Regions from separate parts of the Streptomyces sp. NPDC014734 genome, predicted to be linked through region 4. Evidence: riboswitches for the same ligand, from Rfam matches in the RefSeq annotation. Region 4 holds a riboswitch; each other region holds the start of a gene.
The links. A riboswitch is a leader RNA that binds a small molecule or an ion and turns the genes downstream of it on or off. The one in region 4 is predicted to bind cobalamin.
Positions count from the first base shown of each region.

Region 1 (5,836 bases), 220 kb from region 4:
TCTGATCCTGGGAGCCGCAACCGGCCAGCAGCACCGCCGCCATTCCCCCGGCCACCAGGGTGCTCGACCGCCTCGTACGAACCTTCACGGAATGTGCCCCATACTCTCGGCCGGCCGCGGGGTGTCCCCGGACAACCGGAACAGGTCAGGAAATACTGCGAACGCATCGGCCATGCAGCCTTTTTGGACCCGGCCGGGCGTAAGGGGACGGACCGACAAACTTCCCGGGTTCGGCGTTCACGAGGAATCCTATGCATGATGACAGACGGTCAAATTCCGATCGGTGAACGGCAGAAGACAGGTCGTGGTTGATCCGATGGTGATGTTGGACATCCCAGTTGTACACCGCGAAGAGCCGTAGCACACCGTGCGGCGGGGAATCCCCTGAACAGTCGGTGCCGTTGGCCTGGAATGCCTGAAATCGGATCGTGATGGTTACCCGGGCCGACTCGCGGTGAATCCCCACGGCCTCTCTTCCCCGTGTGAGATGTTCGGCATTCGGGACAGCCCTTGAGGGCCGTCCCGAAATCCCCGGCGCGCGCACGACGACCGCTGCGGCGCCCCACCGCGTCGTCGGAACGTCCGCATACACCCAGTATGCGGACGCTCCTCCTCGTGCGAGGCACCACATCTGACGCCGCGCGCCGGTCCACCACGGAGTACGGGACGGCCCTCAGGGGAGAAAGGTCACATGAGGGGCCCCGGTACGGGGATGAATGACGACTTCCCCGGTCACTCCGTACACCTCCTGGAGCAACTGCGCGGTGAGCACTTCGGCGGGCGGTCCCGACGCGGTGACCTCGCCGTCGCGCAGGACGTAGAGGCGATCGCAGTAGTACGCGGCCAGATTCAGGTCGTGGAGCGCGACCAGGACGGTGGCGGGGAGCTCGCGCAGGACGCCGAGGACGTCGAGCTGATGACGTATGTCCAGGTGGTTGGTCGGTTCGTCGAGAACGAGCAGGGCGGGCTGCTGTGCGAGGGCGCGGGCGATGAGCACACGCTGGCGCTCGCCGCCGGAGAGCCGGTCGAAGGGGCGGTCGGCCAGCGCCGTCGCGTCCACGGCTGCCAGCGCCGATTCGATCAGACGGGCGTCCTCGGCCGTGTCACCGGTGAACAGGCTCTTGTGCGGGGTGCGTCCCATGGCCACGACCTCCCGTACGGAGAGGTCGAAACCGGCGGCCGACTCCTGCACCACCGCGGCGAGCGTCCGCGCCAGTGTGCGCACGGGCAGCGACCAGGCGTCCGCGCCGTCGACCCGCACCTGGCCGGTGTCGGGCCGCAGGACGCGGTAGACGGCCCGCAGGAGGCTGGACTTGCCGCTGCCGTTGGGGCCGACCAGTCCGATCACCTCGCCGGGCCCTGCGTGCAGCGAGACATCGCGGACGAGGCGGTGCGCGCCCGCGGTCAGCGTGACGCCGTCGACGGCGAGTTCGGTTGCGTTCATGCCACTGCTCCATCGGCGTGTCGTCGGGCGTCACGGCGCATGAGCCAGAGGAAGAAGGGCCCGCCGCACAGCGCCGTCAGCACTCCGACCGGGATCTCCATCGGCGCGGCGACTGTGCGGGCGGCGATGTCGGCCCAGATCAGGAAGACGGCTCCGGCCAGTGCGGCCGTGGGCAGCACACGACGGTGATCGCCGCCGACGAAGAGACGCACGATGTGCGGCAGCATCAGCCCGACGAAACCGATCGGCCCGGCCGCCGCGACCAGGATTCCCGTGACGAGGGACAGCAGGATGAACATGCGGGCCCGGAAACGGGCCACGTCGAGCCCCATCGTCGTGGCGGCCTCCTCGCCCGCCAGCAGCAGGTTCAGGTTCCGCGACTGCACCAGGAGGACGGCGATGCCGACCAGCAGGGCCGCGCTGGGCAACCACAGCGTGCCCCAGTCCACGCCGCCGAGGCCGCCGAGCGTCCAGGCGAGGACGGCACGCGCCTCGTGGCCCCGGCCGGCGGTCAGCAACAGCAGATCCGTCACCGCGGTGAGCATCGCGGCGATCGCCACACCGGACAGCACGAGCCGTACCGAGGTGATCCGTCCACCGGTGCGGGCGGTCGCGTAGACCACCAGCAGCGAGCCCAGCGCGCCGACGAACGCGGCGGCCGACAGCGATGCCGGCCCCGCCGCACCCACCCCGAGGACGATCACCGAGACCGCGCCGAGGGACGCGCCGGAGGACACCCCCAGCAGGTACGGCTCGGCGAGCGGGTTACGGATCAGGGCCTGCATGGCGGTACCCACCACGGCCAGCCCGGCCCCGGTCACGGCGCCGAGCAGCACCCGCGGCGCCCGCACGGTCAGGACGATCGTCTCCCGGGCGCGCGACCAGGTCGGCTCCGAGCGGTCGACGCCCAGCGCGTGCGTGATGATGCCCCACACGTCACCGGGCGGCACGTGCACCGAGCCGATGGCCAGCCCGGCCGTGACGGAGAGCAGCAGGAGCACCGCGAGGACGGACAGCGTGACGGCGAGGGCGGCCCGACCCGACCGGGTTCCGCGACGCGTGCGCGATTCGGCCGCGGCCGCGGCCGGGCCGTCCTCCACGGATGTCCGCGTCACCGGAAACGCTCGGGGTGCAGCCCGCGGGCCAGGCCGTCGACCGCGTAGGCCGACCGGATGCCGACCAGCGTGTCGGTCAGCGGCAGCACCACGAACCGTTCGTTCCTCACGGCCGGGACGTCGGCGAGCGCCGGCTGCGAGAGGAGGAACTTCTTCTTCTGCTCGACGGTGCCGGATCCCGCGTAGTCGTAGATGGCGATGACCTCGGGCTTGCGGGCCACCACCTGCTCCCAGGAGACGTCCCCGAAGACGTCGTCCAGGTCCCCGAAGACGTTCCTGCCGCCGGCCAGGCGGATCAGCTCGCTGCCCAGGCCCTTGCCGCCCGCGGTGAACGCCGTCTTGTCGCCGCTGTCGTACACGAAGACGGGCACCGCGGGGGCGTTCTTGACGGCGGTGGCGGCCTTGTCGACGCGTCCGCGGAGTTCGGTCACCAGCTTGTCGGCGCGGTCCGGTATGCCGAAGACGCTGCCGACGGTACGGATCTCCTCGTAGGTGTCCCGCATCGTCACGGGCTTGTTCTTGGCGCAGTACTCGCGGTTGAGGTAGGTGTCGATGCCCGCGTCGGCGAACGCCTTGCGGGAACGGCCCTCGTTCTCGGCGAACGCGCTGCCGTAGCCGCCGTAGACGAAGTCCGGCTCCGCGTCCAGGATCGACTCGAACGACGGCTCCTTGCGTGCCAGCTCGGGGATCGCCTCGAAGTCCTTCCTCAGCTCGGGCAGGACGGCGGAGTCGGGGAACGCGGTGCCGACCATGCGGTCCTTGAGCCCCAGGGCGAGCATCAGCTCCGCCGGGTGCTGGTGGATGGTGACGACGCGTGCGGGCGGCTTGTCGTACGTCGTCTTCACACCGCAGTTGTCGACGGTGACCGGGAAACCCCGGGCCGTCGCCCGCGCGGCGGCCTTCCGGTCCTCGGGGGAGTCCTCGCCCGCCCCGCAGCCCGCGGCGAGCAGGACGGTGGACAGGGCGGCAGCCGCGGCGGCGGCGCGCAGCGCACGACGGCGGGCGGGCGGGCAGACGGGGCGGCGGGGAATGCCGAAATACACGTAGAGCCTCCTGGGGAGTCCGCGCTCCCTCACAACGGGCCCGCGACAGGGCAGTGTCCTGACTCCCGGATCGACGTTCCTCCCGCCCTCCCGCGCCGCGCGCGGTGGCATGCCGAAGGGGTGCACTCCCCGGTCACAGTGGCGGGACCGTGCCGGATTTGCACCGGCTTCCTGTGGTCCGTCGCGGCGATGACCTGCCGATATTACGTTTCCTTGAGGTTGCGGCACAAAGGCGGCCGGTGTGAGTGATCGCACCCCGGCGGCCGGATCCGTCTCCGCGCCCTTCGCGGTGCGAGCCGGCGCACCGGATCGCACCGCCGGTGAGACGGCGAACGGGCATCCGGACGGCCCCGGCGTCAACACGGGGTTCCCGGCTGTCTCACATCCGACGTAAAGAGGCGGAAAAGCGGGTAAACCTTTGCGGCGTGTGCGGCATCCTCCCTGGCGTGATGAGCCTGACGGGGACACCCTTCTTCCTGGCCACGGTCGCCCTGGCCCTGGTCACCGTGCTGCTTCCGCTGTTGCTCTGGGGCCGGGTGGGCGGACCCGCCGTCGTGCGCGGTGCGGCGCGCCTGGTGATGGTCGTCCTCGCGCAGGCGGCGGCCGTGCTGAGCGTCTTCGTGATGGTCAACAACGCCAACGGCCTCTACGACAGCTGGGCCGACCTGCTCGGCACCGGACACCACGTCGTCGCCGCCCCGGACCTGGGGAGCGACGGACTCGGCACCGACAAGCGGCTGGCGGACCAGCCGAGGACCGTCCAGCACTTCGGCCCGACGCACGACGCCCGGATGGGCCGGGGCGTCCGCGTGACCCAGTTGCGCGGCCCGGTGTCGGGCGTGCGCGGCGAGGTGTACGTATGGCTCCCGCCGCAGTACGACCGGCCGTCCTTCCGGCACCGGAAGTTCCCCGTGGTCGAGCTCCTCGGCGGTTTTCCCGGATCGGCGAAGGCGTGGTTCGTCAGCCTGCGGGTGCAGTCGCAGCTGGAGGCCGGAATGCGGAGCGGGAGGATCGCCCCGTTCATCCTCGTGGAGCCGCGGACCAACCTGCTGGCGGGCAAGGACACCGGGTGCGCCAACGTGCCGGGCGTCGTCGACGCCGAGTCCTGGCTCAGCGTGGACGTCCGGCAGATGGTGACCGACACCTTCCGCGCGCAGAGCCGCGCGAGCGGCTGGGCGGTGGCGGGGTACTCGGCGGGCGCGCACTGCGCCGTGAAGATGGCACTCGCCCACCCGGACCGGTACCGGGCCGCGGTCGGCCTCTCCGGCTACAACGACCCGGCCGCCGAACGGGCCTCCCTCACGGCCCGGACCCCGCATCTGCGGAGGGTCAACAACCCGCTGTGGATCCTGCGCCACGCCACCACCCCGCCACGCGTCTCGCTCTACCTCTCGGGCTCCCGCGACGACGGCTACCGCGACGGCCTCGCGCTCCGGCGCGCGGCGGTGCTCCCGACACACGTGGTGGTGGCCGGAGTGAGCGGGCCGCACACCACGGGACTCTGGGAGCGTCAGGTGCCGCAGGTCTTCCGCTGGCTCACGGCCGAACTCTCCCCCCACAGGGGCCGGGTCCCTCCCGCCAAGGGCGTCTGACCGCGGGACGCCACACGATGCCCGGCGCGGCCGTCCACCCTACGGTGGTGGCATGGCGGTGATCAGCGGATGGAGGCGGCGGGACCGGGGCCGCAACGGCGTGCTGGACGCGCTGGGCGTGGTGGCACTGTTCGTGCTGTCCATCGTTGCCGCCTCGGTCGTGCCGCACGAGCACTACTTCTCCCTGCGCTGGTCCGCAGTGGTACTGGCGGCAGTGGGCTGTGCCGCGCTGCTGTGGCGTCGCCGTCACCCGATCGGCGTACTGGTCGTCGCGGTCGGCTGCGGAGTGGTGTTCCAGGTGTTCGGGTTCCGCGAGAGTCCGCTGGTGATCAGCCCGGTCCTGGTGTCGGTCTACACCGTCGCCGTGCTCACCGACCGGCGTGCCACCTGGACCGCGGCTTCGCTTTCGGCCGCCGTTCTGGTGGGAGCGGCGGTGATCTGCGATCCCCGCTCCTGGCTGGCTCCCGACAACGCGGCGATGCTGGCGTGGACCGCCCTGCCGGCGGCCGTGGGGGACGGGGTGCGCTCGCGCCGCGCCTACGTCGCCGCCGTGGAGGAACGGGCGGAGCACGCGGAGCGGACGCGCGAGCAGGAGGCGCAACAGCGGGTGGCGGCCGAGCGGGTGCGGATCGCACGCGAGCT
Region 1 covers NZ_JBIBYN010000010.1:36,864-42,699, reverse strand. The annotation lists gene ACF1CT_RS17825 (ABC transporter substrate-binding protein) at 1-88, opposite strand, end outside; gene ACF1CT_RS17820 (ABC transporter ATP-binding protein) at 674-1,444, opposite strand; gene ACF1CT_RS17815 (FecCD family ABC transporter permease) at 1,441-2,544, opposite strand; gene ACF1CT_RS17810 (ABC transporter substrate-binding protein) at 2,556-3,602, opposite strand; cobalamin riboswitch at 3,633-3,819, opposite strand; gene ACF1CT_RS17805 (alpha/beta hydrolase) at 4,052-5,194, shown strand; gene ACF1CT_RS17800 (sensor histidine kinase) at 5,247-5,836, shown strand, end outside.
Region 1: linked by a shared signal. The riboswitch ahead of ACF1CT_RS17810 (ABC transporter substrate-binding protein) and the one ahead of metE (5-methyltetrahydropteroyltriglutamate--homocysteine S-methyltransferase) in region 4 are both predicted to bind cobalamin.

Region 2 (5,836 bases), on a different contig from region 4:
CCTCGGGATGTGCGGTCTGTGCGCCGGGGTGTACGGACTCCTCGACGCGACCACACCCACGTTCCTCGGGTTCCCGGCGATGGCGGCGGGAGCCGTGCTGTGCGTGGCGGGTCTGCGTCTGGGGGGACGCAGGGTCTCTCGCACCACGTACCGGCCCGACCCGTGGCTGCTTCCCGAATGGGCTGTCGCCGGAGTGGGCGTGCTCTCCGCCGTCCTGCTGTTCGGCAACGTGGGCTACAACGCGGCCGAGCTCAACCCCTCCATCTATCCGCTCAGTTGGCCCTCGCTGCCGTGGGTGCCGGTCCTCGCGATCCTGCTGGCCGGGACCGCCGGGTTCCTGGCGCCGCCGCCGACCCCGCTCCACCCCGTCGTGCCTCCGCGGCGCACCGAGAAAGCCGAGGCCACGTGATCACTTTCGACCAGGTCACCGTCCACTACGACGACGCGGCCGAACCCGCGCTGCGCGAGGTCGACCTCACCGTCGAGGAGGGCGAGCTCTGCCTCGTCGTCGGTCACACCGGCGTCGGCAAGTCCACGCTCCTGGGCGCCGTCAACGGGCTCGTGCCCCATTTCACCGGCGGCACACTCCACGGCCGCGTCACCGTCGACGGCAGGGACACCGCCACCCATCCGCCCCGGGAGCTCGCGGACGTGGTCGGTGTGGTCGGGCAGGACCCGCTCGACGGCTTCGTCACCGACACCGTCGAGGAAGAACTCGCCTACACGATGGAGCAGTTGGCCATCGCTCCGACGGTCATGCGCAAGCGCGTCGAAGAGACCCTCGATCTGCTGGGTCTGGCCGACCTCCGCCACCGCGCCCTGCACGAACTCTCCGGCGGCCAGCAACAGCGCGTGGCCATCGGCTCCGTCCTCACCGCGCACCCCCGTGTCCTCGTTCTCGACGAGCCCACCTCCGCCCTGGACCCGACCGCCGCGGACGAGGTCCTCGCCGCCGTGACCCGCCTCGTCCACGACCTCGGCGTCACCGTCCTGATGGCCGAGCACCGCCTCGAACGCGTCGTCCAGTACGCCGACCGCGTGGTCCACCTCCCGGGCGGCGGGCGCGTCGTGCACGGGCCCCCCGCCGAGATCCTCAGGTCGTCCTCCATCGCCCCGCCGATCGTCGAACTCGCGCGCGCCGCGGACTGGCACCCGTTGCCGCTGTCCGTCCGCGACGCCCGCCGTGCCGCCGCCCCGCTCCGTCGCGCGCTGGCCGGTGTCACGCCCGCACCGGTACGTCCCGTTCCGGCGGCGGGGACGGTGCTTCTGGACGCGCACGGCATCACCGTCAGCTATCACGGCGTCCCCGCCGTCCGCGAGGCCGACCTCGGCCTGCGCGGTGGCGAGATCACGGCGCTCATGGGGCGCAACGGTTCGGGAAAGTCCTCCCTGCTGTGGGCGTTGCAGGGATCCGGCCCGCGCGGGGCCGGGCGCGTGCGCGTCACCGGCGAGGGAGCGCCGCGCGATCCGCGCACCCTGCCCGCGGCGGCGGCGCGGCGGCTCGTCGGGCTCGTTCCGCAGACCCCGTGCGACCTGCTCTACCTGGAGAGCGTCGAGCAGGAACTGCGGCAGGCCGACAGCGAGTCGGCCGACGGGAGCGAGAGTCCCGGGGCGCGCGAGATCCTCGACCGCCTCGCCCCGGGCATCGACGACGCGACCCACCCCCGTGACCTGTCCGAAGGGCAGAAGCTGGCCCTCGTCCTCGCGATCCAGCTCACCGCGACGCCTCGGGTCCTGCTCCTCGACGAACCGACACGCGGGCTCGACTACCGGGCCAAGGCGGAGCTCACGGAGATCGTCTTCGCCCTCGCCGCGGAAGGCCGCACCGTCGTCATCTCCACGCACGACGTCGAGTTCGTGGCACGGACGGCCGACCGGGTCGTCGTCATGGCCGAGGGCGACATCGTCGCGGACGGCCCCACCCGCGAAGTCATCGTCGCCTCACCGGTGTTCGCACCGCAGACCGCCAAGATCCTGGCACCGCTGCCCTTCCTCACCGTCGACCAGGCGACCTCGGCACTCGACGCGCACGACACCGCGTCCGGCGACGGCGAGGACCGGTCATGAGCGCCGGTGGCGCGACGGCCATCCGGATCGGCCCACGGGCCTCGCTGGTCATCGCCCTGGCCGCCCTCGTCGGAGTGGTGGCGTTCTTCTGGCCCTTCGTCGTCGCGCCCGGAACGTTCGGCTCGAACTACACCCCCACGCTCATCTTCGGCGTCCTCCTGGTCCTCGTGCTCTGCGTGGTGCTCTCCGAGATGGCCGAGGGCGGCATCAACTCCAAGGCCCTGGCCATGCTCGGCGTGCTGTCCGCCGTCAACGCGGCACTGCGCCCCCTGGGCGCCGGAACGGCCGGCATCGAAACGGTCTTCTTCGTCCTGGTCCTGGCCGGGCGCGTCTACGGGCCGGGCTTCGGCTTCACCCTCGGCTGCACCTCGCTCTTCACCTCCGCGCTGATCACGGGCGGCGTCGGACCGTGGATGCCGTACCAGATGTTCGGCTGCGCCTTCGTGGGCATGCTCGCCGGATTCCTGCCCCGCGCCACCGGCCGCCGGGAGGTCCTGATGCTCGCCGCCTACGGATCGGTCTCGGGCTACCTCTTCGGGTTCCTGCTGAATCTCTCCTTCTGGCCGTTCTCCCTCGACCCGAACAGCTCCATCGCCTACCTTCCGGGCCTGCCGTTCACGGAGCAGTGGCACCGGTACCTTGCCTTCGACCTCGCCACCTCGCTCGGCTGGGACACCGGGCGCGCGGTCACCAACTTCGTCTGCATCACGCTGGCCGGCCCGGCCGTACTCACCACCTTCCGCCGCGCCGCCCGCCGCGCCCGCTTCCGGGCCCCGGTGCGTTTCGCGCCCTCGCTCCCCAAGGGACCCGGCGGGGAGGACTGACGCCCGTCCCCGGCAGCCGTGTCCCCGGGGCGCGACCGAGGGCCGACCGGCAGGCGGGCCTCCGTCGCGGGCGTGGACGCACCTTGTTCTCCACGGCACTTCGAGTGGCGGGGTGGACTTACTAGGACGTCCAACTATATCTTCGGGGGACTAGGTCCGCGGTGCAGGGAAGCCGGTGTGAATCCGGCACGGTCCCGCCACTGTGACCGGGGAGTGTGCTGCCATCCACACGCCACTGGCGAGGTCTGCCGGGAAGGCGGGCGGTACGCGGAGATCCGGGAGTCAGGATACCGGCCGCGGAATGTTCCGTGTTTTCCACGAGGATGGAGCAGACACGCATGGCACCGGTCCGTACCCCCGACCACGACCCTGGTGATCCGGCGGAGCGCAGGCGACCCGTCGCGCGCTCGTAGACCTCCGGGGCCCCGGCCCCGTAGCTCGCTGTCCCACGGCTGTCCCGGCAGGACACACCTCCGTGTGCCCGGCTGCGGCCCGCCGTGCCATCCCCGGATCTCACCTGACGAGAGCAGGCAACCATGGTCCGTGAACTCACCCATTTCATCGGTGGCAAACACACCACCGGCACGTCCGGCCTCTTCGGCGACGTGTACGACCCCAACACCGGCACCGTCCGGGCCCGCGTGCCGCTCGCCGGCCGCGCCGACACCGAGACGGCGATCGCCGACGCGACCGCCGCGCAGCAGGACTGGGGGCAATGGAACCCGCAGCGGCGTGCCCGCGTCCTGTTGCGTTTCCTCCGGCTGGTGGAGGCGGAACGCGATTCCTTGGCCCGCCTGCTGTCGTCGGAACACGGCAAGACCGTCGCCGACGCGCACGGCGACATCCAACGCGGTCTGGACGTCGTCGAGTTCGCCGCCGGAATTCCCCATCTCCTCAAGGGCGAGTTCACGGACAACGCGGGCACCGGCATCGATGTGCACTCCTTGCGCTCCCCGATCGGTGTGGTCGCCGGAATCACACCGTTCAACTTCCCCGCGATGATTCCGCTGTGGAAGGCGGCACCCGCTCTCGCGTGCGGGAACGCCTTCATCCTCAAACCGTCGGAACGGGACCCGTCCGTACCGCTGCGGCTTGCCGAACTGTTCCTGGAGGCAGGCCTGCCGCCCGGCGTCCTGAACGTCGTCAACGGCGGCAAGGAAGCTGTCGACACCCTCCTGGAGGACCCCAGGGTGGGCGCGCTCGGTTTCGTCGGCTCCACTCCCGTCGCCGCGCACATCTACGCCACCGCCGCCGCGCACGGCAAGCGGGCGCAGTGTTTCGGCGGTGCCAAGAACCACATGATCGTGATGCCGGACGCCGACCTGGACCAGGCCGTCGACGCACTCATCGGCGCCGGATACGGATCGGCCGGAGAGCGCTGCATGGCGATCTCCGTGGCCGTGCCCGTCGGGCAGGAGACGGCCGACCGGCTCGTCGCCGCGCTCGGGGAACGCATCGCCGCGCTCCGGATCGGCCGCTGCGACGACCCGGAGGCCGACTTCGGCCCCCTGGTCAGCCGGGACGCCGTCGACAGGGTCCGCCGGTACGTGGACATCGGTGTCACCGAGGGCGCCGAACTCGTCGTCGACGGACGGGACTTCTCCCTGCCCGGCCACGAGGAGGGCTTCTTCGCGGGAGCGTCCCTCTTCGACCGTGTCACCTCGCGGATGCGGATCTACCGGGAGGAGATCTTCGGTCCCGTCCTGTGCGTGGTGCGTGCCGCCGACTACGAGGAGGCGCTGCGCCTGCCCAGCGAGCACCCCTACGGAAACGGTGTCGCGATCTTCACGAGGGACGGTGACACCGCCCGCGATTTCACCCGCCGGGTGAACACCGGCATGGTCGGCGTCAACGTCCCGATCCCCGTCCCCGTCGCCTACCACACCTTCGGCGGCTGGAAGCAGTCCGGATTCGGCGACCTGAACCAGCACGGCCCGGACGCCATCCGCTTCTACACCCGTACCAAGACCGTCACCTCGCGCTGGCCCTCGGGCGTCAGGGAAGGCGCGAGCTTCACCCTCCCGACCATGGGATGAGCGCCATGACCACCACCCTCACCGAAGACCAACAGGCCCTGGTGGAGACGACCCTCGACTTCGCGCAGGACCACCTGGCCCCGCACGCCCTCCAGTGGGATCAGGACAAGCACTTCCCGCTCGACGTGCTGCGCAAGGCCGCCGGGCTCGGACTCGGCGGTGTCTACGTGCGCGAGGAAGCGGGAGGCAGCGGCCTCGCACGCGCCGACGGAGTCCTCGTCTTCGAGGCCCTCGCCTCCGGCTGCCCCTCCATCGCCGGCTACCTCTCCATCCACAACATGGTCGCCTGGATGATCGACACCTACGGCGACGAGAGCCAGCGGGCACGATGGCTGCCACGCCTGTGCGCCATGGACGACCTGGGAAGCTACTGCCTCACCGAACCGGGCGCGGGATCGGACGCCGGCGCGCTCGGCACCCGCGCGGTGCGGGACGGCGACGACTACGTACTGACCGGAGTGAAGCAGTTCATCTCCGGGGCGGGCGCCTCCCAGCTGTACATCGTCATGGCACGCACCGGCGGAGAGGGGCCCGGCGGCATCTCGGCGTTCGTCGTGGACCGGGACGACCCCGGCCTGTCCTTCGGGCCGAACGAGAAGAAGATGGGCTGGAACGCCCAGCCCACCCGCCAGGTGATCCTGGACGGCGTCCGGTTGCCCGCGGACCGGAGGCTCGGCCGGACGGGCGACGGCTTCCGGATCGCCATGAGCGGCCTGAACGGCGGCCGGCTCGGAATCGCCGCCTGTTCCCTGGGCGGTGCCCGCAGTGCCCTCAGCAAGAGCCTCGCGTACCTCGCCGGCAGGGAGGCGTTCGGCGCCCGGCTCCTCGACGCGCAGGCCCTGCAGTTCCGCCTCGCCGACATGGCGACGGAACTCGCCGCCGCCCGCGCCCTCGTCCACCAGGCGGCCG
Region 2 covers NZ_JBIBYN010000030.1:31,465-37,300, reverse strand. The annotation lists gene ACF1CT_RS33090 (energy-coupling factor transporter transmembrane component T) at 1-409, shown strand, start outside; gene ACF1CT_RS33085 (ABC transporter ATP-binding protein) at 406-2,067, shown strand; gene ACF1CT_RS33080 (ECF transporter S component) at 2,064-2,891, shown strand; cobalamin riboswitch at 3,027-3,205, shown strand; gene ACF1CT_RS33075 (CoA-acylating methylmalonate-semialdehyde dehydrogenase) at 3,428-4,927, shown strand; gene ACF1CT_RS33070 (acyl-CoA dehydrogenase family protein) at 4,924-5,836, shown strand, end outside.
Region 2: linked by a shared signal. The riboswitch ahead of ACF1CT_RS33075 (CoA-acylating methylmalonate-semialdehyde dehydrogenase) and the one ahead of metE (5-methyltetrahydropteroyltriglutamate--homocysteine S-methyltransferase) in region 4 are both predicted to bind cobalamin.

Region 3 (5,836 bases), on a different contig from region 4:
ACTGGACGTGCACGGCCTCCTCGAACAGCTGACGGCTCAGGTACAGCCGCGCCTCGGGGGAGTTGATGTGCTTGTAGAGCGTGAGCACCAGGTTGTTGGCGACGATCGAGTCACCCGTCGCGAAGAAGGCGACGAGCCGCCCGATCATGTGCTGCTCACCCGGCGACAGCTTCGCGAGGTCGGCGACGTCCGAGTGGAGATCGACCTCCTCCACCGTCCAGGTGTTCTTGATCGCGTCCCGGTAGCGCTCGTAGAAATCGGGGTAGCGCATGGGGCGCAGGGTCAGCTCGAAGCCCGGGTCGAGCAGGTTCTTCTCGGCCTTCGCGGTGTGTTCGGTGGAGCTCATTACTGGCAGGCCTCGCAGGACTCGGGGTTTTCGAGGGAACAGGCGATCGCGTCCGCGTCGGGCGCCGACGCCTGCTGGGCGGGAACGACGGCGGCGGCGGCCGTGCCGGAGGCCGCGCGGGCGATCCGGGTGGCGGGGCGGGACCGCAGGTAGTACGTCGTCTTCAGCCCCTTCTTCCAGGCGTACGCGTACATGGAGGAGAGCTTGCCGATGGTCGGCGTCTCCAGGAAGAGGTTCAGCGACTGGCTCTGGTCGAGGAACGGCGTACGGGCCGCCGCCATGTCGATCAGACCGCGCTGCGGGATCTCCCACGCGGTGCGGTACAGGGCCCGCACGTCCTCGGGGATCCAGGCGAAGCCCTGCACCGAGCCGCTCGCCTCGCGCAGCGCCTCACGGGTGCGCGCGTCCCACACGCCGAGCTTCTTCAACTCCTCCACCAGATAGGCGTTGACCTGGAGGAACTCGCCGCTGAGCGTCTCGCGCTTGAAGAGGTTGGAGACCTGCGGCTCGATGCACTCGTACACACCCGCGATCGAGGCGATCGTCGCCGTCGGCGCGATGGCCAGCAGCAGCGAGTTGCGCATCCCGGTCCTCGCGACGCGGGCGCGCAGCGCGTCCCAGCGCTCCGGCCAGTTCAGCTCGGCGTCGTAGTGGTCCGGGTGCAGCACCCCGCGCGCGGCACGCGTCTGCTCCCAGGCGGGCAGCGGACCCGACCGCTCGGCGAGATCGCAGGACGCCTCGTACGCGGCCAGCATGATCCGCTCGGCGATCCGTGTGGACAGCGCGCGGGCCGCGGGGGAGTCGAACGGCAGCCGCAGCTGGAAGAAGACGTCCTGGAGGCCCATCGCACCCAGGCCCACCGGGCGCCACTTGGCGTTGGAACGCCCGGCCTGCTCGGTCGGGTAGAAGTTGATGTCGACGACCCGGTCCAGGAAGGTCACGGCGGTGCGGACGGTGGCGTCCAGCCGCTCCCAGTCGATGTCGCCGTCGGCCACGAACGCGCCGAGGTTGACCGATCCCAGGTTGCAGACGGCCGTCTCGCCGTCGTCGGTGACTTCGAGGATCTCGGTGCACAGGTTCGACGAGTGGACGACGCGGCCCGGCTCGGCGGTCTGGTTGGCGGTCCGGTTGGCGGCGTCCTTGAACGTCATCCAGCCCTGGCCGGTCTGCGCGAGGGTGCGCATCATCCGGCCGTACAGCTCACGGGCCGGCATCGTCTTGCGGGCCAGGCCCTTCGCCTCGGCGGCCCGGTACGCGGCGTCGAACGCGTCGCCCCACAGGTCGACGAGCTCGGGCACGTCGGAGGGGGAGAACAGCGACCAGTCGCCGTCCGCGTCGACCCGGCGCATGAACTCGTCGGGGATCCAGTGCGCCAGGTTGAGGTTGTGCGTGCGCCGCTGGTCCTCGCCCGTGTTGTCGCGCAGCTCCAGGAACTCCTCGATGTCCGCGTGCCAGGTCTCCAGGTAGACCGCGGCGGCACCCTTGCGGCGACCGCCCTGGTTGACGGCGGCGACGGACGCGTCGAGCGTCTTCAGGAACGGCACGATGCCGTTGGAGTGTCCGTTGGTGCCGCGGATCAGCGAGCCGCGGGCCCGGATGCGGGAGTACGGCAGGCCGATGCCGCCCGCGTGCTTCGAGAGCCGCGCCACCTGGTGGTAGCGGTCGTAGATCGAGTCGAGCTCGTCGAGCGGGGAGTCCAGCAGGTAGCAGGAGGACATCTGCGGGTGCCGGGTGCCGGAGTTGAACAGGGTCGGCGAGGACGGCAGGTAGTCGAGCCGGCTCATCAGCCGGTACAGCGCCGCGACGTCGTCCACGGCCTGCGGCGAGTCGTCCTCGGCGAGCCCGGACGCCACCCGCAGCATGAAGTGCTGCGGGGTCTCGATGACCTGGCGGGTGTGCGGGTGGCGCAGCAGGTAGCGACTGTGCAGGGTCCGCAGGCCGAAGTAGCCGAACCTGTCGTCGGCGCCGTCGACGAGGGCGCGTTCGACGAGGGCGTCCAGGGTCGCCGTGTGGGCCGCGACGAACGCGGCGGTGCGGTCGGCGATCAGGCCCTCGCGGTGACCGACGGCGACGGAGGCGGAGAAGGAGACAGCGCCCTGGCCCGCCGCCTCGTCCGCGATGGTGCGGGTGAGCAGCCGGGCGGCGAGCCGGGAGTAGGCGGGGTCCTCGGAGATGAGTCCCGCGGCGGCCTCGGTGGCCAGCGACCGCAGCTCGGCCTCGTCCGCCCGGGCGCTGCGGCCCCGCAGCGCGGCGGCGGCCACCCGTCCGGGGTCGGCGTCGGGAAGGTCGACGGTGAGGTCGGTCAGGGTCCGCAGCAGCGCGGTGCCCGGTCCGTCCTGTGCGGTTCCCTCGGACTCGGCCGCTACGGACGCGGCGACTGAGGCCGGATCGGCTGGCGCGATGGTCACGTGGTGCTCTCCCTCGCTCGGCTCGGGGCCAGGGCGGGGGAACGGGGCAGCCGGGCAGCACGGAGCCCTGGGCGGGCGGCACTGCGTACGGCGTCCACCGGCCCATCCGCGAGGCCCGGACGTCTGGCACCCGGATCGGTCGAGCCGGGTGCGCTGTCGGCAGGTCGTCGGACTTCGTCGGGGGTGCGCAAAAGCGCACTGAACACACCGTTGCGGGACAGTTCCGGATTCGCACCGGATTCCCCTGCGACGACAGCGAGGATGAGCATACATGTGGGGGCCGCCCGATGAGGCAGCCCCCAGATGTTGTGTCGGCCTCCGTGTGCCGGGCCCGCAGGAGGCGCCCTGCGGGCCTCGTGCCGGGCGGCGGACGGCCCGCCACCCGCCCCCTTTCGAAGGGGCGGGGACGGGCCGTCCGGGGGCCGGGAAGGGGCGGTCAGCGACCGTCCGGAACTCCCGCGGTGACCGGCGCCGGCTCCGCCCGGACACCCGGGTCGCCCGCGTCGGCCGTGTAGTCGGCCGGTGACGTCTCGTCCGTTCCGGCGGGCGCCTTCACCGTGTTCAGGACGAACGTCAGCACCACCGTCACGATCACGTTCAGCACGAACGCGGTGAGGCCGATGTAACCGATCTCACCGATGCCGGGGATCTTCTCGGAGGAGCCGCCGAAGTGCTTCTGGGTGGGCGACGCCACTCCGTACGCGGCCAGCGTGCCGTACACCATGCCGACCGCCCAGCCCGCGAGCAGTGCCCAGCGGTGGAACCAGCGGGTGAACAGGCCGCCGACGAGGGCGGGCATCGTCTGGAGGATCCAGATCCCGCCGAGCAGCTGGAAGTTGATCGCGACCGTCTTGTCCATGGTGAGGACGAAGGCCAGCGCCCCGACCTTCACCAGCAACGACACAAGCTTGGAGACCTTGGTCTCCTGCTCGGGAGTCGCGTCCGGCTTCAGGAAGTCCTTGTAGATGTTGCGGGTGAAGAGGTTCGCCGCCGCGATCGACATGATCGCCGCGGGCACCAGCGCGCCGATCCCGATGGCGGCGAACGCCACCCCCGCGAACCAGTCGGGGAACATGTTCTCGAAAAGCTGCGGAATGGCCAGCTGCCCGTTGTCCACCTCGATCCCGGCGGCGATCGCCATGAAACCGAGCAGCGCCAGCAGCCCGAGCATCAGCGAGTACAGCGGCAGGATCGTGGTGTTGCGCCGGATCACGTCGCGGCTGCGGCTGGAGAGCGTCGCCGTGATCGAGTGCGGGTACATGAAGAGCGCCAGCGCCGAGCCCAGCGCCAGGGTGGCGTAGCCCCACTGGCTGCCCGCGCCGGGGGCCAGGGCACCGGTCGGCTTCCCTCCCGGCGGCCCGGCGAACTTCTCCTGCGCGGCGGCGAAGATGTCGTGGAAGCCGCCCAGCTTGATCGGGATGTAGATGATCGCCACGGCGATGACCAGGTAGATCAGCCCGTCCTTGACGAACGCGATCAGCGCGGGCGCCCGCAGGCCGGACGAGTAGGTGTACGCGGCGAGCACCGCGAAGGCGATCAGCAGCGGCAGGTCCTTGACGAACCAGTGGGTGTTCTCGCCGCCGCCGACGCCCATCACGTCCAGCACCGCCTGGATGCCGACGAGTTGCAGCGCGATGTACGGCATGGTGGCGAGGATGCCGGTGACGGCGACCGCCAGCGACAGGCCCTTCGAACCGAACCGGCCGCGCACGAAGTCCGAGGTGGTCACGTACCCGTGCCGGTGCGAGACCGACCACAGCCGGGGCAGGAAGGTGAAGATCAGCGGGTACACCAGGATCGTGTACGGCACGGCGAAGAAGCCGGACGCGCCGGCCGCGTAGATCGCCGCGGGGACGGCGACGAAGGTGTACGCCGTGTACAGGTCGCCGCCGAGCAGGAACCAGGTGACCCAGGTGCCGAACGACCGTCCGCCCAGGCCCCATTCGTCGAGACTCGCCTCGTTCTCGGCCTTGCGCCAGCGCGCCGCCAGGAAGCCCATGACCGTGACGGCCAGGAAGAAGAAGACGAAGACGCCGAGCGCGACGCCGTTCACGCCGTCCTTCACGCCGACGCACCCCCCTTGCGGGCGCGCTGGTCACGCCGCCACAGCGTGTGCGCGGTCGCGGTGAGCGCGGTGGAGATCAGTACCCAGAGCATCTGGTACCAGTAGAAGAACGGAACGCCGATGAAGGTGGGGTCCACCTTCGCGTACGAACTCACCCAGAGCATCGCGACGAACGGTGCGACGAGGCACAGGGCGATGACGACCCGTACCGGTGTGATGGTGGGCGGCTTTCCTTCCGGCCCTGCTGACATGCGGCGACTCCGTCCCCTCGCTGATCACCTGCTGTGACGCGCAGGAAATCTAGGGGAGGTTTCCGGTCACCGTCACCCCCGGCCGCGTTGCGGTCCGGAAACGGCCACGCGGGCGGGTACACATATGCGAAATCCGGTCAGGCGTACGGGAGTTCGTTCGTCCCGGACACACGGAACGCCCCCGTGGGGAACAGCGTTCCACGGGGGCGGACGGGGTGCTGGTGCGACGGGGAAGGGGTGGCCGGAATCGATCGGCCGGATGCCCTGCCGGGCCCGGTGGGGCATCCGGCCGATCGATTCCGCGCGGGTGGCGGGGCCGGTGCCCCGTCCGGGCCGGAGATCAGTCGGTCGGCCGCTTCAGGCGCGCCACGAACTTGTACCGGTCGCCGCGGTAGACCGAGCGCACCCATTCCACGGGCTCGCCCCGTCCGTCCAGCGAGTGGCGGGAGAGCATCAGCATCGGCAGGCCCACGTCCGTACCGAGCAGCCCGGCCTCGCGCGGGGTGGCGAGAGAGGTCTCGATGGTCTCCTCGGCCTCGGCCAGCCGCACGTCGTACACCTCGGACAGCGCGGTGTAGAGCGAGGTGTACTTCACCAGCGAACGGCGCAGCGCCGGAAAGCGTTTGGCCGAAAGGTGTGTGGTCTCGATCGCCATGGGCTCGCCGCTGGCGAGCCGCAGCCGCTCGATCCGCAGCACCCGGCCGCCGGACGAGATGTCGAGCAGACCGGCGAGCATGTCGTCGGCCGTGACGTAACCGATGTCCAG
Region 3 covers NZ_JBIBYN010000001.1:565,951-571,786, reverse strand. The annotation lists gene ACF1CT_RS02480 (ribonucleotide-diphosphate reductase subunit beta) at 1-346, opposite strand, end outside; gene ACF1CT_RS02475 (ribonucleoside-diphosphate reductase subunit alpha) at 346-2,754, opposite strand; cobalamin riboswitch at 2,895-3,023, opposite strand; gene mctP (monocarboxylate uptake permease MctP) at 3,191-4,819, opposite strand; gene ACF1CT_RS02465 (DUF3311 domain-containing protein) at 4,816-5,070, opposite strand; gene ACF1CT_RS02460 (GntR family transcriptional regulator) at 5,411-5,836, opposite strand, start outside.
Region 3: linked by a shared signal. The riboswitch ahead of ACF1CT_RS02475 (ribonucleoside-diphosphate reductase subunit alpha) and the one ahead of metE (5-methyltetrahydropteroyltriglutamate--homocysteine S-methyltransferase) in region 4 are both predicted to bind cobalamin.

Region 4 (5,836 bases):
GCCACCGCCTGCGGCGCCGAATCCCTCGCGAACCGTGCTCACCAGGCACGGGCGTCGATCCGGTCCGCGGAGTGAGGTAATGTTTGTCCTGCGCGGTCACCCGGAACACCGGGGGAACGCAGCGGGACGTGGCGCAGCTTGGTAGCGCACTTGACTGGGGGTCAAGGGGTCGCAGGTTCAAATCCTGTCGTCCCGACTCGTGAGAGTCGTAGATCAGGGCCGGTTTCGGAGGTATTCGAAACCGGCCCTTGATCATTCCTGGGAACCAGTGGCGGGAACGGTCTGCTCTGGTCCCGGAAACCGGCCCGTCCCTGCCCAGCACCTGGCACGCCCCCCCCGACATCACGGTTCAGGTCCAGGAGGGCAACCCCGCCGTGGCGCGACACGTCCCTTCTGCTGAAGATCACGGTCGTAGGAGAGGACACAAGGTGAGTGACCGCGAGCGAGACCAGGACACCGGGCCCGCCCCCGGCGGAGACGCCCCCTGGTGGGCCGGGCTCGGGCCGGCCGGAGGAGTGGCCCTCGCGGTGAGCGGGGCGGGGCTGCTGCTGTGGCTGGTGCTGCGCGGAGACGCGGCTGACGACGACTGGTCCCGCTACTACGGGGCCGGCAAGGTCCTGGCCATCGGTTGTGTGATCGCCGGGACGACGCTTCTGGCCCGCCGCCGCGGCTGAGACGGTGCCCCACGGGGGTGACGGTCGAGCCTGCGCCCAACTCCTGTGCGCTCTGCCCGTTCTGACGGAACTCGACGTCACCGCCGACGGGGGATCCCTGCCGTGGGCGCCGGGCCGGAGTGCCAGCCGCCCGCCGGGAGGGCTCCCCCGAAGCACCGATGTCCGTGGTCGCCGGGGCCGTCGGCATGTCGCTGCCTTCGGGGGAGATGTCCGCCTCCGCCGACGAACGACCGCCCGAGGCCCGTCGCGGCAGGCGCCGGGCCTCGGGCGGGGAGGAGGCCGGACGACCCCTCCCCGGCCCGTCGTTGCCGGTGTCAGGACGTGGAGAGCTCCTCGCGGACCGTGCGGGCGGCGGCGACCAGGTTCTCCAGGGAGGCCCGGGTCTCGGGCCAGCCGCGGGTCTTCAGGCCGCAGTCGGGGTTGACCCACAGCCGTTCGGCGGGGATGGCCTTCAGACCGGTGCGCAGCAGTTCCGCCGCCTCCCCGGTGCCCGGAACGCGGGGGGAGTGGATGTCGTAGACACCCGGTCCCGCCTCGCGCGGATAGCCGTGGGCGGCCAGTTCACGGGCGACCTGCATGTGGGAGCGAGCCGCTTCCAGGCTGATGACGTCGGCGTCGAGGTCGTCGATGGCCTGGACGATGTCGCCGAACTCCGCGTAGCACATGTGGGTGTGGATCTGGGTGTCGGGGCGCACGTTGCCGGTGCTGATCCGGAAGGCCTCGGTGGCCCACGCCAGGTACTCCGGTCGGTCGGACGCCCGCAGCGGGAGTGTCTCGCGCAGCGCGGGTTCGTCGACCTGGATGACCGAGGTCCCGGCGGCCTCCAGGTCGTTCACCTCGTCGCGCAGGGCGAGGGCGACCTGCCGGGCGGTGTCGCCGAGGGGCTGGTCGTCACGGACGAAGGACCAGGCGAGCATGGTGACGGGTCCGGTGAGCATGCCCTTGACCGGGCGGGGGGTCAGGGACTGGGCGTAGGCCGTCCACCTGACCGTCATGGGCTCGGGGCGGGAGATGTCACCGGCCAGGATCGGCGGCCGGACGTAGCGGGTGCCGTAGGACTGGACCCAGCCGTGCTGTGTGGCGAGGTATCCGCTGAGCTGTTCGGCGAAGTACTGCACCATGTCGTTGCGTTCGGCCTCGCCGTGCACGAGGACGTCCAGTCCGGCCTTCTCCTGGAACGAGATGACCTCCTGGATCTCGGCCCTGATGCGTTCCTCGTAGCCGGCCGTGTCGATCCGGCCCGCGCGCAGGTCTGCGCGGGCGGTGCGCAGTTCGCCGGTCTGGGGGAAGGAGCCGATGGTGGTGGTCGGCAACAGCGGCAGGCCGAGGTGGGCCCGTTGGGCCGCGGCCCGTTCGGGGTACGGCTGGGAGCGGCGGGCGTCGGCCTCCGTGACGGCGGCGGCGCGGCCCCGTACGGCCGGGTCGTGGGTGATCGGCGAACTCGCGCGGGAGGCCAGATCGGCGCGGTTGGCGGCGAGTTCCGCGGCGATCGCGCCGGTGCCCCGGGCGAGCCCCCTGGCGAGGGTGGCGACCTCGCTGGTCTTCTGACGGGCGAAGGCGAGCCAGCGCAGGATCTGCGGTTCGATCTCCCGTTCGGCCGCCGTGTCCAGCGGCACGTGGAGCAGCGAACAGGACGCGGAGACATCGACCCGTTCGGCAAGTCCGAGCAGGGTGCCGAGGACGGACAGGGATTTCTCCAGGTCGTTCACCCAGATGTTGCGGCCGTCGACCACCCCCGCCACCAGGCGCTTGCCGGGCAGTCCGCCGACGGCGGCGAGGGCGTCCAGGTTGGCCGCGGCCGCGCCCGTGAAGTCGAGGGCGAGCCCGTCCACCGGAGCCTTGGCCAGGACGGGCAGGGCGTCGCCGAGCCGGTCGAAGTACGAGGCGACCAGCAGCTTGGGCCGGTCGGTGAGCGCACCGAGGCCGCCGTAGGCGCGCGCGGCGGCCTCCAGTTCGGCCGGGGAGCGGTCCTGGACGAGGGCGGGCTCGTCGACCTGCACCCATTGCGCGCCCGCCGCGCGCAGATCGGCGAGGACCTCGGCGTACACCGGAAGCAGGCGGTCGAGGAGGGTGATCGGCTCGAAGTCCGCGGGGACGCCCGGGGCGGGCTTGGCGAGGAGGAGATAGGTGACCGGGCCGACCAGTACCGGACGCGCGGTCAGGCCCAGGGCGAGGGCCTCCCGCAGTTCGGCGACCTGCTTGCTGGAGTCGGCGGTGAACACCGTGTCCGGGCCCAGCTCGGGCACCAGGTAGTGGTAGTTGGTGTCGAACCACTTGGTCATCTCCAGGGGCGCGACGTCCTGGGTGCCGCGTGCCATGGCGAAGTAGCCGTCCAGGGCGTCCGTCTCGACGGCGCTCCGGTGCCGGGCGGGGATCGCACCGACCATGACGGTGGTGTCGAGGACATGGTCGTAGTAGGAGAAGTCACCGGTCGGTACTTCCTGGATGCCCGCCCCGGCCAGCTGCCGCCAGTTGGAGGCGCGCAGTCCGGCGGCGGTGGACCGGAGGGCGTCGGCGGTGACGCGGCCCTTCCAGTAGCCCTCGATCGCCTTCTTCAGTTCCCGGTCCGGGCCCTGGCGGGGGTAGCCGTACACGGTGGCCCGTGCTGCCGCGGCTGCGGTCGTGGTGGTCACGGAGATCTCCTTCGCGAGATGAATCCCTGAGATCCCGGTGACGGGACGAGGACGCGAAGGGGTGACGGACCGGACGGCGACGACCTCGCGCGGCACAGCGCGGTCGTCCGACCGATATGTACGCCGACCCGCCCACGAGGTCACCGGAATGTCCGCGCACGAGTGGTTCGTGTGCGGGCAGTTGGCAGGTCTTCGGACTCGCGGGCACGCCTCGTGTCGTACGAGGCACCTACTGGCCGTCGCTTCCCAGGCCCTGTACGTCGGACCCAGTGCGTATGACGGCGGTCGTTCCCGCTCACCGCTGCGGGGCAGTCCCGGATTCCCACCGGGTTCCCTCTTGCGACGCATCCCGCCTGGCGGACGGGGCGAACCAGCTGCGAGGCCCAGCCTAGAGGGTGGTGTGATCCGACGGGGCACGTCGTCCACGATCCGGATGGTGAGCTGAGACACGGGCGACGCGGCGCACCGGGGCGGGAGCCCCGCGGGCGGTGCGACGGGGTCCGGGACGACCGGCCCACGAGGTCCGGCGGATCCGGTCGGCCGGACGTGAGGGGGGCAGCGGGGCACGGGGATCGTACGGCACCTCGTACGGTCCGGTGAGGTGGCCACCGGACCGCCCGAGGGCCCCGGCGGACTGCGTCCTGAGGGCTATGCCCCGGTCGTACCGGTCGTGATGTCCAGCCGGTGGGCCGGCGGGTGCGTGATCGGGAGATCGGGGCGCCATGCCGCGAGCACCTGGGCGGAGGGGTCGAACAAGTCCTTCGGCAGCGCGTCGGGCGCGGTCCACCGCCAGGTGCTGATGAGGTGCGGCTCGGTCACCCGCGGCTCCGCCGACTCCACCGTCACCAGGGCCGCCATCGACACCCGGTTGATCCCCGCGACGACGTCGTGGAGCATGGCGAAGACGGTCACGTCGTCCACGTCCACCTGGAGCCCCGTCTCCTCGCGGAGTTCGCGGACGGCGGCTGCGGCGACGGACTCGTGCGTCGGGTCGACCTTCCCGCCGGGAAGTTCCCAGGTTCCGCCGCGGTGCCTGCCCAGCAGCACGTGTCCTCGGGCGTCCCGCACGATGACGCCCACACCGAGCGCCGCCTGCGCCACCGGCGGACGGGCGTTGCGGGGGAGGGGATCGGCGGGGCCGGAGTGCATGGTGCTCCTTGCGGTCGGGCGCGGGATGTCACGGGCCACGGCGACACGGCATCCGCGGGCGGCGGCCCGAGGACAAGCCTACGTACCCTCGTCGCCGGCGCGGTGACCGGTCGCCCGCGGGGCATCGACGGGGGGCCGGCCGCGGGGCGGGTGTGCCGGGTCGCGCGATCCACCGGTCCGGCCGGTCAGAGGGCCAGCCGCAGCGAGGTGTCCGCGATGCCCAGTCGCACGCTCTGGCCCCATGTCAGTTCCAGTGCGTCCGCCTCCATCCCGTCGCCGAAGGCCACCACCCGGTCGGACTCGGCAGTGAGCCTCAGCCCCTGCCCCCGTTCCAGCTCGCCGGAGACCAACGAGGTGCCGGTCGCCGGTGACGGCCAGGCCTCGCGGACGAACCAGAGCAGCCGCGCGTCGGTGGGCCCCGGGAGCGGCAGGGCGCTGCCGCGCTCCTGCCACAGCGAGCGGAGCCAGCCCGTGGCGCCGGTGCCGGTGCCGACCAGCACACCCGAGGACGCCTGTGCCTCGGTGGGCGCGTCGGGCGTGTCGGGGCCGAGCCGGTACCGGGCGGTCTGGTGGCCCGCCGGGCCCAGGTAGATCTCGTTGAGGGCGAGGAGGCGCTGGGTGTCGTCGGCGACCGCCTCGACCATGGTGAGTTCGTCCGCCGCGCACCGGGGCGACCCGGCGGCCCGCAGCAGCGCCGCCGCGTCCGGCGCCCGGTGGCGGACCAGCACCCCGGGGTTGCGTCCGGGATCGGTGTCGATGCCCACGACGGGCTGCCCGGACAGGTACTTGGCGGTGTTGGCGACGAGACCGTCCTGTCCGACGACCACCACCACGTCCTCGGGGCCGAACAGGAAGCGGTCGAGGTCGGCGCGTTCCACCCGGGACTGACGCCATTGCAGCGGTACGGCCGCCGCCACGTCGGCGAGGGCCTGCCGGGCGTGCCGGTGCCGTTCCGCGACCTGGTCGATGGACCGGCCGCGACTGGAGAGGAAGAACGCCGCCTGGCCGTGCGTGCCGTGCCGGGCCAGCAACTCCTCGTACTCCGTGGTGCGGTGCACCAGCACGGCGCGCGGGGCCAGACTCATGCCCGCGGCCCCGGACCGGGCCTGCCGAGCCTGCCGAGCAGGTCGGTGAGCACGTCGGGGGAGAGGGTGAGGCTGTCGATGCGCGGCAGGTTCTCCGCCAGCCTGGTCGCCGTCAGGGCGTGCAGGGTCTCGGGGGCCACCTCGCCGTGCACCCGCAACCAGGCGGCCTGGGACTCCGCGCGCGCGGCGCCGACCTCGCGTGCTGCCTCGGCCTCCGCGCGGGCGAGCCGTACCGTGCGGGCCGCCTCCGCCTCCGCGCGCACGCGGTCGGCCGCCGCGTTCTCCTCCGCCTCGC
Region 4 covers NZ_JBIBYN010000010.1:260,413-266,248, reverse strand. The annotation lists gene ACF1CT_RS18825 (ATP-binding protein) at 1-75, shown strand, start outside; tRNA gene ACF1CT_RS18820 (tRNA-Pro) at 123-196, shown strand; gene ACF1CT_RS18815 (hypothetical protein) at 429-674, shown strand; gene metE (5-methyltetrahydropteroyltriglutamate--homocysteine S-methyltransferase) at 989-3,307, opposite strand; cobalamin riboswitch at 3,473-3,697, opposite strand; gene ACF1CT_RS18805 (NUDIX hydrolase) at 3,956-4,456, opposite strand; gene ACF1CT_RS18800 (hypothetical protein) at 4,642-5,541, opposite strand; gene ACF1CT_RS18795 (SPFH domain-containing protein) at 5,538-5,836, opposite strand, start outside.